One region of the Pantoea sp. PGP6 genome, then DNA from elsewhere that is predicted to be linked to it. Evidence: predicted binding sites of a transcription regulator. Region 1 holds the regulator's gene; the other holds the start of a gene.

What was found. Region 1 encodes sigma-54, which starts transcription at its own class of promoters, with help from an activator protein. Its sites were predicted from a motif close to GTTGGCACANNTTTCGCTNT; they were not measured.
Positions count from the first base shown of each region.
Region 2: the regulator sigma-54 is predicted to act here: its motif matches at 3,537-3,556, upstream of glnK (P-II family nitrogen regulator).

Region 1 covers NZ_JBQBMA010000001.1:3,882,420-3,890,308, reverse strand. The annotation lists gene arcB (aerobic respiration two-component sensor histidine kinase ArcB) at 1-1,053, shown strand, start outside; gene mtgA (monofunctional biosynthetic peptidoglycan transglycosylase) at 1,924-2,643, shown strand; gene npr (PTS phosphocarrier protein NPr) at 2,647-2,919, opposite strand; gene rapZ (RNase adapter RapZ) at 2,916-3,770, opposite strand; gene ptsN (PTS IIA-like nitrogen regulatory protein PtsN) at 3,818-4,297, opposite strand; gene hpf (ribosome hibernation promoting factor) at 4,450-4,737, opposite strand; gene rpoN (RNA polymerase factor sigma-54) at 4,759-6,192, opposite strand; gene lptB (LPS export ABC transporter ATP-binding protein) at 6,241-6,966, opposite strand; gene lptA (lipopolysaccharide ABC transporter substrate-binding protein LptA) at 6,972-7,523, opposite strand; gene lptC (LPS export ABC transporter periplasmic protein LptC) at 7,498-7,889, opposite strand, start outside.
Region 2 covers NZ_JBQBMA010000001.1:3,311,911-3,319,799, forward strand. The annotation lists gene ACLIBF_RS16185 (MGMT family protein) at 1-130, shown strand, start outside; gene ACLIBF_RS16190 (YbaY family lipoprotein) at 170-727, opposite strand; gene tesB (acyl-CoA thioesterase II) at 917-1,780, shown strand; gene amtB (ammonium transporter AmtB) at 1,827-3,113, opposite strand; gene glnK (P-II family nitrogen regulator) at 3,147-3,485, opposite strand; gene ACLIBF_RS16210 (SmdB family multidrug efflux ABC transporter permease/ATP-binding protein) at 3,743-5,518, opposite strand; gene ACLIBF_RS16215 (SmdA family multidrug ABC transporter permease/ATP-binding protein) at 5,511-7,280, opposite strand; gene ACLIBF_RS16220 (Lrp/AsnC family transcriptional regulator) at 7,305-7,766, opposite strand; gene ACLIBF_RS16225 (PLP-dependent cysteine synthase family protein) at 7,883-7,889, shown strand, end outside.

The DNA.
Region 1 (7,889 bases):
GAGGTACAGGATTCCGGTATGGGCATCCGCCAGGAGGAGCAGGACAAAATCTTCGCCATGTACTATCAGGTGAAGGATCAGCACGGCGGCAAACCGGCTACCGGCACCGGCATTGGCCTGGCGGTATCCCGCCGGCTGGCACAGGCGATGGGCGGCGATATCCGGGTGCAAAGCGCGCCGGGGCAGGGCTCCTGCTTCACCGTTGAGATCAAAGCGCCACGCATTGCTGAAGAGGTGGAAGATGAAGGCGTGGATGACAGCCTGCCTCTGCCGGCGCTGCACGTGCTGCTGGTGGAAGATATCGAACTGAACGTGATTGTGGCGCGCTCGGTGCTGGAGAAGCTGGGCTGCAGCGTCGAGGTGGCGATGACCGGCAGCGACGCGCTGGCGATGTTTGACCCGCTGGAGTTCGATCTGGTGCTGCTGGATATTCAGTTACCAGACATGACCGGTCTGGATGTGTCGCGGGCGATCCGCCAGCAGCACCAGGGCATCCATCTGCCGCCGCTGGTAGCATTGACCGCCAATGTGCTGAAGGACAAAAAAGAGTATTTCGATGCCGGAATGGATGATGTGCTCAGCAAGCCACTGGCGGTACCGGCGCTGACCGCCATCATCAAAAAGTTCTGGGATTATCAGGCGGAGCCGGAGGAGGCGTTGCCGCACGAAGCCGCAGATAAAAGCCAGACGCTGCTGGATATCCCGATGCTGGAGCAGTATCTCGATCTGGTCGGGCCGAGCCTGATTACCCAAAGCCTGACGATGTTTGAAAAGATGATGCCAGGCTATCTTGAAGTGCTCGAATCTAATCTGATGGCGCGCGATCAAAAAGGCATCGCCGAAGAGGGGCACAAAATCAAGGGTGCGGCGGGATCGGTAGGGTTACAACATCTGCAGCAGCTGGCGAAACAGATCCAGAGCCCGGAACTGCCAGCCTGGTGGGATAACGTGGTTGAATGGATTGATGAGCTGAAGCACGAGTGGCGACACGATGTGCAGGTATTGCGCGACTGGGTTGCGGAGCAGGAAGCGTCGTCCGCCAGAAAAAAATGACCCCAGCCGAGGCCGGGGTGCGCGAATACTGCGCCAACACCAGGGAAAAAGTAGCGGTTGCTATGCTTTGAGTAATAAACGCAGCCGCATGGTATTGGTTAACACTGCCTTCACCTTAGCAAATTCATCTTAACGTGTTAGAAGATTCATTAAAATGTGTGATGTTGAGCAGCGTTTAAATACAGAAAACATTAATTTGGCAACACAGTCAAGCAAGGAATCATTTTCTGCGTTGTATTGCGGTTATTTTAATCAGTTATCCCACTTTTTGCGCGCTTTTAACCCGGCGATAGCCGGGTTGCTGGCCCTGTCACCCCTTAAAGCGAAGCGGCGGACGAATCTGGGCCATTAATGCTGCTAACGCGCTGATATTGCTCGCCACCGGCGCAAAATGGTGTGATTTATCCAAAACGTTTTGGAAAGAGAAAAAAGATTTCGCTTATTTACGCTTCCACCCATCAGGTCGGACCTTAACCGGTGGCGAAAGCTTAAGCGACAGACGGTCAATGACCGCGCTATTCTGGCAAGAAATTTACCGGTTATCGGCATGATTTCGGCCAATTAGTGAAAAATACCGAAGACATAAAAACAGTATAGTTAAGCAATGCAAACCATTCAAATTAGTGCTTATTACTAATTATTAAGTGTTTATCTGGAAAGGTAATTAACGGTCGCGGCGAATGGAACCGATTCCTTTCTGACGGAAGTGCTTGAACTATTTCGATCTGTTGCAGCTTTTTAATGCAAAATGTCGACCTGATGTCTGGAAACTGCACGGTCATTTTCACCGATAAAGGCAATAAAAGGTTTTTTTGCGCACTGATTACGCGAGTAATTGATTAACGCCTGAAACAAGTATGGGAAGATTGCATGAGTAAGCATAAAGGAAGCGCCGGACAACGTATTAAACGGATTGCTGTGCGTATTATTCTGGCGTGGCTGGGCATCTGGCTGGCAGGGATTTTGCTGTTTTCATTTTTACCGGTGCCGTTCTCCGCGGTTATGGTTGAGCGCCAGCTCGGTGCCTGGCTTCGCGGCGACTTCAGCTATGTTGCCCATTCGGATTGGGTCGGACACGATGAAATTTCGCCGTGGATGGGCCTGGCGGTGATTGCGTCTGAAGATCAAAAGTTTCCGACCCACTGGGGATTTGACGTCGCGGCGATCGAGTCGGTGCTGGATAACAGCGATAGCCGGATGCGTGGTGCATCTACCCTGTCGCAGCAGACGGCCAAGAACCTGTTTCTGTGGGATGGGCGGAGCTGGGTGCGTAAAGGGCTGGAGGCGGGCCTGACGGTGGGCATTGAGACCGTCTGGACTAAGCGACGTATTCTGACCGTCTATCTGAATATCGCCGAATTCGGGCCTGGGGTGTTTGGTGTGGAGGCGGCGTCACAGCGCTATTTCCACAAGCCAGCCAGCCGATTGACGGCTGGCGAAGCGGCGTTGCTGGCCGCGGTGCTGCCTAATCCTATCCGCTTCCGTGCTGCAACGCCGTCTGGCTATGTACGGCAGCGGCAGCAGTGGATCCTGCGTCAGATGCGCCAGCTGGGCGGGGAAGGATTTTTACAGCGTAACCGGCTGGACTGAGGGTTAATCCTCGTCGAAACCCGCTTCAAACAGCTCAATGACCGCTGCCAGCGCCGGGATCTCTTCCGGACCGCTGGCTTCGATTTCAATGTGGCCGCCCTGAGCTGAATCGAGCATCAGCAGCGCAATCACGCTGCTGGCTTCGGCTTCGGTGCCGGCTTCATTGCGCAGCAGCACTTCAGCGTCAAAGCTCTGTACCAGTTCAAACAGCTTCATTGCCGGTCGGGCATGCATACCCAGTTTATTTTTGATTTCGACAGTTTGCTTAACGGTCATGATTTACGCTTTTCCAACGTACGGTGACGTGACTGTACATTCTTGCCGCGTGAACGGAAGTAGTCCGCCAGCTGTTCTGCAATATAGACCGAACGATGTTTCCCGCCGGTACAGCCGATAGCGACAGTCAGATAACTGCGGTTATTGGTTTCCAGCATCGGCAACCACAGTTCCAGATAACTGCGGGTCTGATAGATGAAGTTGTGCACTTCGGTATGGCGATCGAGAAAGGCAGCCACCGGACGATCGAGGCCGGTCATCGGGCGCAGCTTAGGGTCCCAGTGCGGATTCGGCAGGAAGCGCACGTCAAACACATAATCGGCATCAATCGGGATGCCGTGCTTGAAGCCAAACGACTCAAACACCATCGTCAGCTCACGTTCACGCTTGCCCAGCAGCCGGGTACGCAGCATCTCTGCCAGTTCGTGGACCGACATTTCTGAGGTATCGATGATCAGATCGGCCCGTGAACGCAGTGGCTCCAGCAAATCACTCTCTTCATCAATGGCACTTTCCAGCGACAGATTTTTACTGGAGAGCGGATGCAGACGGCGGGTGTCGCTGTAGCGGCGAATCAGGGTATTACGATCGGCATCAAGAAACAGCAACTGGGGTGAAAATGAGTCGGGCAGGTTATTCAGCGCGGTTTCAAAAATCTCAGGGGATTCAGGCATGTTGCGTACGTCGATGCTCACCGCTGCCGAGATGTTGCGCTCCGCCAGCGAGTTGGCCAACTCGGGCAATAGCACCACCGGCAGGTTATCGACGCAGTAAAAACCCATATCTTCCAGCGCGCGTAGCGCCACTGACTTCCCCGAGCCTGACCGACCGCTCACGATCATCAGCACCATGACCTTCTCTCCCGTTTTAAAACCGGCACGCGGCCGGTAAAGACGCTTTACTGCTCTGACTGGCCTTCTGTGATAATGGCATAGAGCTCTTCATCACTTTGCGCGGCGCGCAAACGGCGACAGACGGTTTTATCCGCCAGACGCTTCGCCACCAGTGAAAGGGTGTGCAGGTGAGTTTTGCACTGGTCAGCCGGTACCAGCAGGGCAAACAACAGATCGACCGGCTGATTATCAACGGCATCAAACGCGATCGGCTGTTCAAGGCTGATAAACACCCCGACAGCACGTAGCGTATCCTCTTCTAGTTTACCGTGTGGAATGGCAATGCCGTTGCCAATACCGGTACTGCCCATGCGTTCACGGGTGAGGATCGCTTCAAAAAGCGTCTGGTGCGGCAGGTTGAGCTGCTTAGCGGCCAGTTCGCTGATGATTTCCAGCGCGCGTTTTTTGCTCTGGCAGTGTACGCCGCTGCGGGTGCAGTCAGGCGAAAGCACTGTGCTCAATTCCAGTGTTAGATCGTTGTTCATTATCGTTTCACTTGCGAGTTAACCTGGCCATCAGCCACCAGCGTATCATGATGCTGGCGGTAAATGGCGCTTGCTTAGATGACAAAACGGGGCGGATTATCCGCCCCATCCTGTCGGCTCTGCGCGGCAGGCGCGCGTAGCTAGCGTGAAGGTTAGTGTTTTTTCAGTTTATCTTTGTGTTTGGTCAGCTGACGGGCGAGCTTGTCGATCAACCCGTCAATCGCCGCATACATATCTTCCGCTTCGGACGTGGCGTGCAGCTCGCCACCGTTTATGTGCAGCGTTGCGTCAGCCACCTGGGTGACTTTCTCAACTTTCAGCACAATATAAACCTGATTGATATGTTCGAAATAGTGTTCCAGTTTGGCAAATTTACCGCTGACGAAATCGCGCAGTGGTGCGGTGATTTCAACATTTTGCCCGGTAAGGTTCAGCTGCATAGGTCTTCCTTCTCATTTCTGTCAAACCAGCTGTTTGCGCTGGTTCGATGGCGGGATGGATAAAGACTCGCGGTATTTGGCGACGGTACGACGTGCCACCATGATCCCTTGATCAGATAACATGGAGGTGAGTTTACTGTCGCTCAAGGGTTTGGCTGGATTTTCCGCCGAGATTAATTTTTTCACCAGTGCGCGAATGGCTGTCGATGAGGCTTCGCCGCCACCTTCAGTATTCACGTGACTGGAGAAAAAGTACTTCAGTTCAAAAATGCCTCGCGGACTGTGCAGATACTTTTGCGTAGTGACGCGGGAAATGGTCGATTCGTGCATCTCAACCGCCTGGGCGATATCGGCCAGCACCATCGGGCGCATAAACTCTTCGCCCTGTTCAAAGAAGGCCTGCTGCTGCTCGACAATACAGCGTGTCACTTTCAGCAGCGTATCGTTGCGGCTTTCCAGGCTTTTAATCAGCCAGCGCGCTTCCTGCAGGTTGCTGCGAATGAACTGACTGTCGCTGTCGTTACGCGTCGCCCCGCTCATGGCGGCATACTGCTGGTTGATCTTGAGGCGCGGGACGCTGTCGGCGTTCAGTTCAACCGTCCAGCGGCTGCCGACTTTCCGCACCAGCACGTCGGGGATCACATATTCCGGTTCACCGGTATTAATTGACTGACCGGGACGCGGGTCCAGCGACTGAATTAACATCATCGCCTCTTTCAGCACCTCTTCTTTGAGGCGCGTCACCCGCATCAGGCTGCGAAAATCGTGGTTGGCCAGCAGATCCAGATGTTCACTGACGATCAGGCGGGCTTCCGCCAGCATCGGCGTCTCGGGCGCATATTGCGACAGCTGCACCAGCAGACAGTCGCGCAGATCGCGCGCACCGACGCCAACCGGATCAAAGCGCTGAATGCGTTTCAGCACCGCTTCGACTTCATCGGCCTCAAGCTCATCGTTGCCGATGCTGTCGAGGATCTCGTCAAGCGAAACGGTGAGGTATCCGGTATCGTCGATCGCATCCACGATCGAAGTGGCAATGGCGCGGTCAGTATCGCTAAATGGCGTTAGCTCAACCTGCCACATCAGGTAATCCTGCAGTGACTGGGTGGTTTCGCCCTGATAAACCGGTAACTCATCATCCTGATAATCGGTACCGGTCCCGGATGGCGTGCCGGCGGTGTAGATTTCATCCCAGGTCGCGTCCAGCGGCAGCTCGTCAGGCATCTCTTTCTGCTCAAGCGCTTCACGGGTATCCAGCGCTTCGCCTTCGGGAGCCTCACGAGAGTCGATTTCATCATGCAGGTCGGTTTGTTCAAGCAGCGGATTACTTTCCAGTGCCAGCTGTAACTCCTGCTGGAGTTCAAGCGTAGAGAGTTGCAGCAGACGAATCGCCTGCTGCAACTGCGGTGTCATCGCCAGCTGTTGGCTGAGCCTGAGTTGCAAACCTTGCTTCATAGACAGGATGGTAGTTCCCAGGTAAACATCAGTATTTACGACACCTTATCAGAGTCTGAACTCTTCACCCAAATAAACCCGCTTAACCTGCTCATCTGCCAGAATTTCATTCGGCGTACCGTGCGCGATCAGGTGGCCCTGACTGACGATATATGCCCGTTCGCACACCGCTAAGGTTTCGCGCACGTTATGGTCGGTAATCAACACGCCAAGGCCGCTGTCACGCAAATGCTCAATGATTTTCTTGATGTCGATGACCGAGATCGGGTCGACACCCGCAAACGGTTCATCCAGCAGGATAAATTTAGGGTTGGCGGCCAGCGCGCGGGCGATCTCGACCCGGCGACGTTCACCGCCGGAGAGCGCCTGACCCATGCTGTCGCGCAGGTGCTCAATGTGAAACTCTTCCATCAGCTCGTTGGCGCGATCCTGACGCTGCTCTTCGGTGAGGTCGTCACGGATTTGCAGAACCGCCATCAGGTTATCGTAGACGCTGAGGCGACGGAAAATAGAGGCCTCCTGCGGCAGATAGCCGATACCGCGACGCGCACGGGCATGCAGCGGCAGGATACTGATATCTTCGTCATCGATAATAATGCGTCCCGCATCGCGCGGCACAATGCCGACCACCATGTAAAAGGTGGTGGTTTTACCGGCACCGTTGGGACCCAGCAGGCCGACAATCTCGCCTGACTTTACCTGCAGACTGACATCTTCTACCACGCGACGGCCTTTATATGCCTTCGCCAAGTTTTCTGCGATTAATGTGGCCATAGCTATCAGTTACTCTTCTTTCCGCTGTTGGACGAACCTTTATCCTGCAGTTGCGACGGCACCAGCACGGTGGTGACGCGCTTATTCTGGCCCTGGCTGTAAGCCTGCATTTTCTGCTCTTTCACCAGATAGGTAATGCGATCGCCCTTGATGTTGCTGTCCTGCTGCTCAATGAAGGCGTTGCCGGTCAGTTCAACAAAGTCGTTAGCCAGTTCATAGTGCAGTTTTGCCGCATGGCCCTGCACCGGTTTGCCGCTGTCCTGCATCTGGTAGAAGGTGGCAGGATTGCCGTACGCATCGACGATGGTTTTCTTGCTGTCGCCGCCCGGACGGGTCACCACCACTTTATCAGCGGTGATTTTGATCGAACCCTGAGTGACGATAACGTTGCCGGTAAAGGTCGCGACATTGCCCTGCAGATCCAGCGCCTGGTTCTGCGAGTCAATATTGACGGGCTTATCCGAGTCACCGGTCAGGGCCAGCGCAGGCACGCTGCTCGCCAGCAGCATGCTGGCGAGTAAAAGCTTAAGGCTATTTTTGTTCATTTTGAATTTCATAAGAAGTTTTGACCTTTTCGATTAACTCGGCGTTTTTTGTCCGTAAATTGCCGCGCATTTTCATGCCGGTGGAGTTAAAACTGCGGCCATACAGCGTCACCTGGTCGTCAGAGGTAACGTCCTGAGTGACAAGGTTAACCTGCGCATTGTCGGTTTTGACCCGGTCAAGCTGGGAATCCTGTGTCAGCGTATTCAGTTCCACATGACCATACAGATAAAGCATACGATCTTTGGTAAGCTTTGCTTTGTCGGCACGGAGTGTCCAGGTCGGCACTTTATTTTCGTCGTAGGTGGTCATCACCGGATTATCGAACCAGCTCAGTTCCTGATCCGAAAAGTAGGTCACTTTATCGGAAACCAGCTTAT
Region 2 (7,889 bases), 570 kb from region 1:
TAACCGTCATGGGGCGATCTCTTTGCAGGGGGACGGACTGTTTCGTCAGTGTGATGCGCTGGAGGCAGAAGGCGTAGAGGTGAGTGATGACGGTCACATCGATCTTGAGGCTTACCGCTGGCGCTACTAAACGCAGCGAAACGGGGCGACAGCGTCGCCCCACAAGGTATTACAGGCTGGTAGGCGCAGGAACCGCAGCCGACGGCGTCACCTGAGTCGGTGAGGTCGATGGGACGCTGGTGGCTGCACCCGGCTGGGTTGGCATCGCCATAGACGGTACCGGTACCAGCAGCAGTTCAGCTTTGGTGCCGCCCTGGTTGATCACCGGCTTCACGCCTTCAGTAATAAAGGCCAGTTTGCCATCAATCGAGATGGCGGCGCTCAGCAGAATACGCGCATTCGGCTGAATGTCGGCTGGGTTAAACGGCAGCACGAACTGGAACGGCGCCTGTTTGCCTTCAGTACGCACTACGCGCTGTGACAGCACCTTCGACGGCGCATCCGCCACGGAAGCGTCAGACAGCGTAACGGTTAATACCGCATCCGGCGGCAGCGCAATACGCTGACGAATATAGACCGAACCGCTGACGTTAGGCTGCGCAATCGCCGCCTGCTGTCCTGCCACTGCCGCTCCTAACGTCGGCGTTGGCACCGGTTTACCTTTGTCGGCGCATCCTGCAACAGCAACCGCCATAACTACCCCACTGAACACATGCCAGAGTTTCATTGATGTCGTCTCCTTTTGATCAAAATGATTTCGGCAGCGAATCCTGCGTACAGCGCTTCACTCGCCGTATGTGCTTAATACTGGCACAAAATCGGGATTTTGCCTGGCCGCAGCAAAGAGGAAAGTCTGATTGACGTAAACTGGTCGGATCTTTCACACTGAGCCGGTCACTATATTGAGGAATGCGCCATGAGCCAGGCACTGCAAAATCTGCTGAATTTATTAAATCTGGAAAAACTGGAAGAAGGGTTATACCGCGGCCAGAGTGAAGATCTTGGGCTGCGCCAGGTGTTTGGCGGTCAGGTGGTGGGACAGGCGCTCTATGCGGCCAAGCAGACGGTGCCGGAAGATCGCATTATCCACTCGTTTCACAGTTACTTCCTGCGCCCCGGCGACAGTCAGAAAGCGATTATTTATGATGTCGAAACCCTGCGTGACGGCAAAAGCTTCAGCGCTCGCCGGGTCAGCGCCATTCAGAACGGTCAGCCAATTTTTTATATGACCGCCTCGTTCCAGGCACCGGAGAGCGGCTTTGAACACCAGAATGCCATGCCGGAGGTTGCCGGCCCTGACAACCTGCTGTCTGAGCAGGTGATGGCGCAGAAAATGGCGCATCTGCTGCCGGAAAAACTGCGTGAGAAGTTTATCGCTGAACGGCCGCTGGAGATTCGCCCGGTGCAGCTCCACAATCCGCTCAAGGGTCACGTCGATAAACCTGAGCGTCAGGTATGGATCCGCGCCAACGGCACGCTGCCGGACGATCTGCGCATCCATCAATATCTGCTGGGCTATGCTTCCGATCTTAACTTCCTGCCGGTGGCGCTGCAGCCGCACGGTAAAGGCTTTCTCGAGGCGGATATGCAGGTCGCCACCATCGATCACTCGATGTGGTTCCACCGCCCGTTCGACTTCAGCGAATGGCTGCTGTATAGCGTGGTCAGCACCTCCGCTTCTGGCGCGCGCGGTTTTGTCCGTGGCGAGTTCTATAATCAGCAAGGCGTGCTGGTGGCGTCGACGGTGCAGGAAGGGGTGATGCGGCAGCGCAGCGAATAAAAAAGGGGCGATTTCTCGCCCCTGATTTCAAACTGTCGAGGAAAACTTACTGGTTATAAGCATTCTCGCCGTGGCTGTTGACGTCCAGACCTTCACGCTCATGCTCTTCCGGCACGCGCAGTCCGACAATCATGTCCGCCAGCTTGAAGCCGATGAAGGCTACTACGCCAGACCAGACGATGGTCAGGCCGACGCTGAACAGCTGCACCCACACCTGATGGCCCATGGTCACGCCCTCAGCGTAGCCCACACCGCCCAGTGAAGAAGAAGCGAAGACGCCGGTCAGGATACAGCCCACGATGCCGCAGACGCCGTGCACGCCGAACACATCGCAGGGATCGTCCACCCGCAGCCATTTCTTCAGGGTGGTGACGCCCCACAGTCCGGCCAGTCCACCAACCAGACCAATAATCAACGCCCCGCCGACACCCACGTAACCACAGGCTGGAGTAATAGCCACCAGCCCGGCAATGAAGCCAGAACAGGCGCCCAGCAGTGAAGGTTTACCGCGTACGGCCCACTCACCAAAGGTCCATGACAGCACCGCGCCCGCAGTAGCGACAACGGTATTCAGGAAGGCCAGCGCCGCAATTTCGTTAGCCGCCGAGGCAGAACCGGCGTTGAAGCCGAACCAGCCCACATAGAGGATGGCGGTACCGGTGAAGACCATTGGCAGGTTATGCGGTTTGAACGCTTCTTTGCCGAAGCCAGCACGTTTGCCAACCAGATAAGCACCAACCAGTCCGGCAACTGCGGCATTGATGTGCACCACGGTGCCGCCAGCGAAGTCCAGCGCGCCATCCTGAGCCAGGAAGCCGCCCGCCCACACCATATGTGCGATAGGCAGATAGGCCAGGGTCAGCCAGACACCAACAAAAATCAGCACGGCAGAGAAACGGATACGTTCAGCAATGGCACCGACAATCAGGCCGACGGTGATACAGGCAAACGATGCCTGGAAGGCAACGTGGATATACTGGTAGAAGCTGCCCATTACTGCGGTCAGCTGGATGTTTTTCAGCATCGCCCAGCCGAAGCCACCAAAGAAGGCGTTACCTTCGCTAAAGGCCAGTGAATAGCCGTAAACCATCCACAATACGCAGACCAGAGAAAAGGTGACCGCAACCTGTGTCAGCATGGAGAGGACGTTCTTGCCGCGAATCAATCCGCCGTAAAACAGCGCAATACCTGGAATCGACATAAACAGCACCAGCGCGGTGCAAATCATCATAAATGCGTTATCAGCCTTGTCCGCAACGGCAGGTGCAGCCATCGCGAGCGATGGTAACAGTGCCAGGCTGGTGAGGCCCAACTTAGCGAAAACTTTATTCATTTTTTTCCATCCCATCACAGTACTGAGTCTTAATTACAGAGCGGCTTCGTCGGTCTCGCCGGTACGAATACGAATGACGCGCTGCAGTTCAGCCACGAAAATTTTACCGTCGCCAATTTTGCCGGTGTAAGCCGCTTTACTGATGACATCCACCACTTCGTCTAACTGATCGTCAGCGATGGCGATGTCAATTTTGACTTTAGGCAGGAAGTTCACGCTGTATTCTGCGCCACGGTACAGCTCCGCGTGGCCTTTCTGACGACCAAAACCTTTTACTTCGGAGACGGTCAGCCCCTGAATGCCGATAGAGGATAACGCTTCACGCACATCCTCCAGCTTGAATGGCTTAATTACGACGGTAACCAGCTTCATTGGATCCCCTCCAGCGATTAAATGAGTGAGTCTCACGGACACGCAGGGATCTAAGCAAAGCCTGTGCCATAAATAAAAAAACCGTGGAATCAATCACCGAGGCGAGACGGGGCAAGGCGTGTTTTGTCGGGGGTCAGTCAGCAGCGCAGAGAATGGCGCACTGCCAGAAAAGCGAATGCACTCCTTTGGTGCGCCAGGCATCAAAGGCGTGCATTTATACAGATTATTCTGATAAAACCGCGCAAAAAAGGTGCAACTTACCCTGCGGTTGTTAAGGGGATGCCCGTCGCCAGATCATCACCTACCTGCTGCAGCTGATACATCTGCCAGTAACGGCCTTGCAGCGCCAGTAATTGCGCGTGATTCCCCTGCTCGACCACCCTGCCACGATGCAGCACCAGGATGTTATCCGCTTCGGTAATTGTTGAGAGCCGGTGGGCGATCACCACCAGCGTACTGTGCTGGCGAAGGGTTCGCAGCGTTTGCTGAATCGCCTGCTCGGTGCCCGAGTCGATATTGGCTGTCGCCTCGTCGAGGATCATCACCTGCGGCAGATCGACAAGGACTCGCGCCAGCGCCAGCAGCTGCTTTTGACCCACAGACAGATTGTTGCCCTGCTCGCCCAGCCGGGTGTGAATGCCGTCAGGCAATGCACGCGCCAGAGGGGCCAGCTGCACCTGCTCCAGCACCGTCCAGACCGCCTCTTCGCTGATCTCGCGACCAAGCCGGACGTTAGCCAGCAGCGTATCCGCCAGCACCACCGGATCCTGCTGAACCATCGCGATACCCCGCCGCAGTACTGCATGGCTGAGTTCGCCAATCGGACGATCGTCAATGCGTATCTCACCGCGGGTAATCGGGTAGTAACCCATTAACAGATTTGCCAGGGTACTTTTGCCGCTGCCGGTATGCCCGACCAGCGCCACAAAGCTGCGTGACGGCACCTCAAGATTGATTTCGCTGAGCACGTCACGATCTTCGCGATAGGCAAAGCTGAGGTTTCTCAGGGTCAGACGACCGGTGGCCAGCGGCCGCGCGTCGGGCCCATACTGCTGCTGCGCCGCATCCATCAGCTCGAAGATCCGCTCGCCCGAGACCACCGCCTGCTGCAACATCGATTGCTGGGTGGTGAGCTCAATCAGCGGCTCATTCAGCCGTCCCAGATAGGTAATAAAGGCATACAGTACGCCGACTTCAAACACGCCGGGCACGGAGAAACTGAACAGCATCAGCAATCCGCACAACACCATGGCTGAAAACAGGCTTAACAACGGGCGCAGCAGGAAACCGTCAAGCCGCAGCGTTTCCATCCGCGCCAGATAGTGCGAACGACTCGCCTCGCCCATCCGCTCGCCAAAACGCGCCTGCTGACGAAACTGCTGGATCACGCTCATGCCGCTGATCACTTCGTTGAAGCCGTTATTAATGTCGGCCAGATAGCTGCGGACCCGGCGGGCAATCGGCGTGCTGTAACGCTGGTAAATCAGCATCACGACCAGCACCAGCGGGAAAATCATCATCGCTACCAGCGCCATACGCCAGTCGAGGCTGAACATCGCCACCATCATGGCGCCTACCAGTGCCGCGCTGCGCAGTACCGTCGCCACCACCGTGACATAGAGATCACGGATTACTTCGGTGTCATTGGTGACGCGCGAAATAATCTGTCCGACCGGCTGGGTGTCGAAGGCGCTGAGCGGCTGGCACAGCGCGGCATTCATCACGTCACTGCGCAAGCGCTGCACCACCCCAATGGCGGCGCGGTTAAACAGCAGTGCCTGCCAGTAATGCAGGGCGGCCGCCAGCAGTTGCAGCAGGATAAAACTCACTACCAGCCCGGTAACCAGCCCCCACGGCATCTGATGTTTCGCCACCAGATTGTCGATGAAGTAACTGACCAGCACCGGCCCGGTCACTTCGGCGGCGGCGGCAATCCATAACATGCCCACCGCCAGCGACAGGGATTTCCGCCACGGCTTGCCGTAACTTAACAGGCGCTTCAGGGTGGGCCACAAGCGGGCAGACTTAGCCATGCGGCACTCCTTTCTCATTCTCATCGTCATCCAGCGCGGCTTCCAGCTGCTGATAACGGTACATGTCGCGATACCAGCCCGGGCGATCCGCCAGCGCTTCATGATCGCCACGCTGCGCGATGGTGCCGTGCTGCAGCACCAGAATTTCACTGGCTTCAGTCAGCGCCGATAAACGGTGGGCGCTGATGATCAGGGTCCGGCCTCGTCCCCACTGGCGCAGATTGTGCAGTATTTCATGCTCGGTACGGCCATCTACCGCCGACAGCGCATCATCAAGCACCAGGATTTCCGCGTTCAGCAGCAGCGCGCGCGCAATCGAGATACGCTGCTTCTGCCCGCCCGACAGCATCACGCCACGCTCCCCGACTTCGGTTTCATAGCCCTGCGGCAGCCGCAGAATATCCTCGTGAACGCAGGCCAGCGTGGCGGCCCGCTCAATTTCCTGCTGGGTCGCACCCGGTTTTCCCAGCGCGATGTTGTTGGCGACGCTGTCAGAAAACAGAAACGGGGTCTGACTGACCACCGCCAGCCGGCTGCGCCAGCTGTCCAGCCGCAGCTGTGGCAGCGGAATCTGGTGATAGCGGATATCGCCCTGCTGGATATCAAAATGGCGCTGGATCAGGCTGAGCAGCGTACTCTTGCCGCTGCCGGTCGGGCCGCACAGCCCCAGCATTTCGCCAGGTTTCAGTTCGAAACTGACCTGACTCAGCACCGGACCGGCACTGGCCGGATAGTGAAATTCACGGATCGCTACCTGCAGGTTGCCTGGTTCCGGTGGCAGGGTTTTATCGCCATCTTCGACCGCTGGCGCTTCCGCCAGCAGCGCGCGGATACGGCTCCAGGCGGCGCTGCCGCGCTCGACGATGTTAAACATCCACGCCAGCGCCAGCATCGGCCAGATCATCAGGCCCAGATACATCACAAAACTGGTGAGCTGACCCAGCGTCATCTGATCGTGCCAGACCAGCCAGCTGCCGCCACCGATCGCCAGCAGATTTGAAAAACCGATGGCGATATAGATGGTGGGATCAAAACGGGCATCCACTCGCGCCACCCGCAGGTTCTTTTCACCGGTATCGCGGGCGATGTCAGAGAACTGCTGCGACTGATGCTGTTCCAGACCAAAGGACTTGATCATCCGGATGCTGGTCAGGCTCTCCTGCGTCTGATCGTTGAGGCTGGAGAAGGCGGCCTGGGCCACCTTAAAGCGATGGTGCAGCTGATTACCGTAGCGATGAATGACGATTGCCATGATCGGCATCGGCACCAGCGAAAGCAGCGTCAGCTGCCAGCTGATTTGGGTGCTCATCACCAGCAGCACAACGCAGCCCATCACCAGCGAATCGACCAGCGTCAGTACCCCTTCCCCGGCGGCAAACACCACCCGATCGACATCATTAGTGGCGCGCGCAATCAGGTCACCGGTACGGTGGCGCAGGTAAAATGCGGGTTGCTGACGGCTCAGCTGGCGATAAAAATCTTCGCGCAACTCGACCGCCAGCTGGTAAGAGGCACCAAACAGCAATACCCGCCAGACGTAGCGCAGCAGATAAACCACCAGCGCGGTAGCCAGCATCACGCCGATCCACAGCATGATGCGGCTCATGCTCATGCTGTTTTGCGTCACGCCATCGACGATTACCCCGACCACATGCGGCGGCAACAGTTGCAGAATGGCAATAATGATCAGTAAGGTGACCGCGCCCAGATAGCGCCGCCACTCACGCAGAAAGTACCAACTTAATTGACTGAATAATCGCACAACGCTGTTCTCAATCTCATGCCTTTATGGGGCGACAGGTAAGGCCGTGGTGTATTTAATCTCTTCCATGGCGAAGCTGGAGGTTACATCAATCAGGCCTGGGACGCCGTTGACTAACCGCTTGTAAAAAGCATCATAACTTTTCATGTCGGCCACCTGGATGCGCAGCAGATAGTCATACTCGCCGGCCATCCGGTAAAAGGCCATCACTTCCGGCATGCTGTTGACCACCGAGACAAACGCCTGATACCAGTCGCGACTGTGCTGTTGGGTTTTCACAAACATAAACGCCGTCAGTGACAATCCGATTTTTTCGCCATCCAGCAACGCCACCCGAGCGCGAATAATGCCATCATCTTCGAGCTTTTTCAGGCGCTTCCAGCAGGGCGTGGTGGTGAGGTTGACCGCCTCGGCTAATGCCTGCAGCGACAGCGTACAATCGCGTTGCAACAACGCCAGCAGTTTCAGGTCAGTTTTATCTAACATTCGCCACTCCGAGAGAATGATTTTCTCCATTAGCGCTATTTTAGCGTCAATATTGCAATCTCTTTTTCCTGCTCGTGCCTTAAAATAGCCGCAACTCTCTCTGCCGGACGCGTAAGATGCACA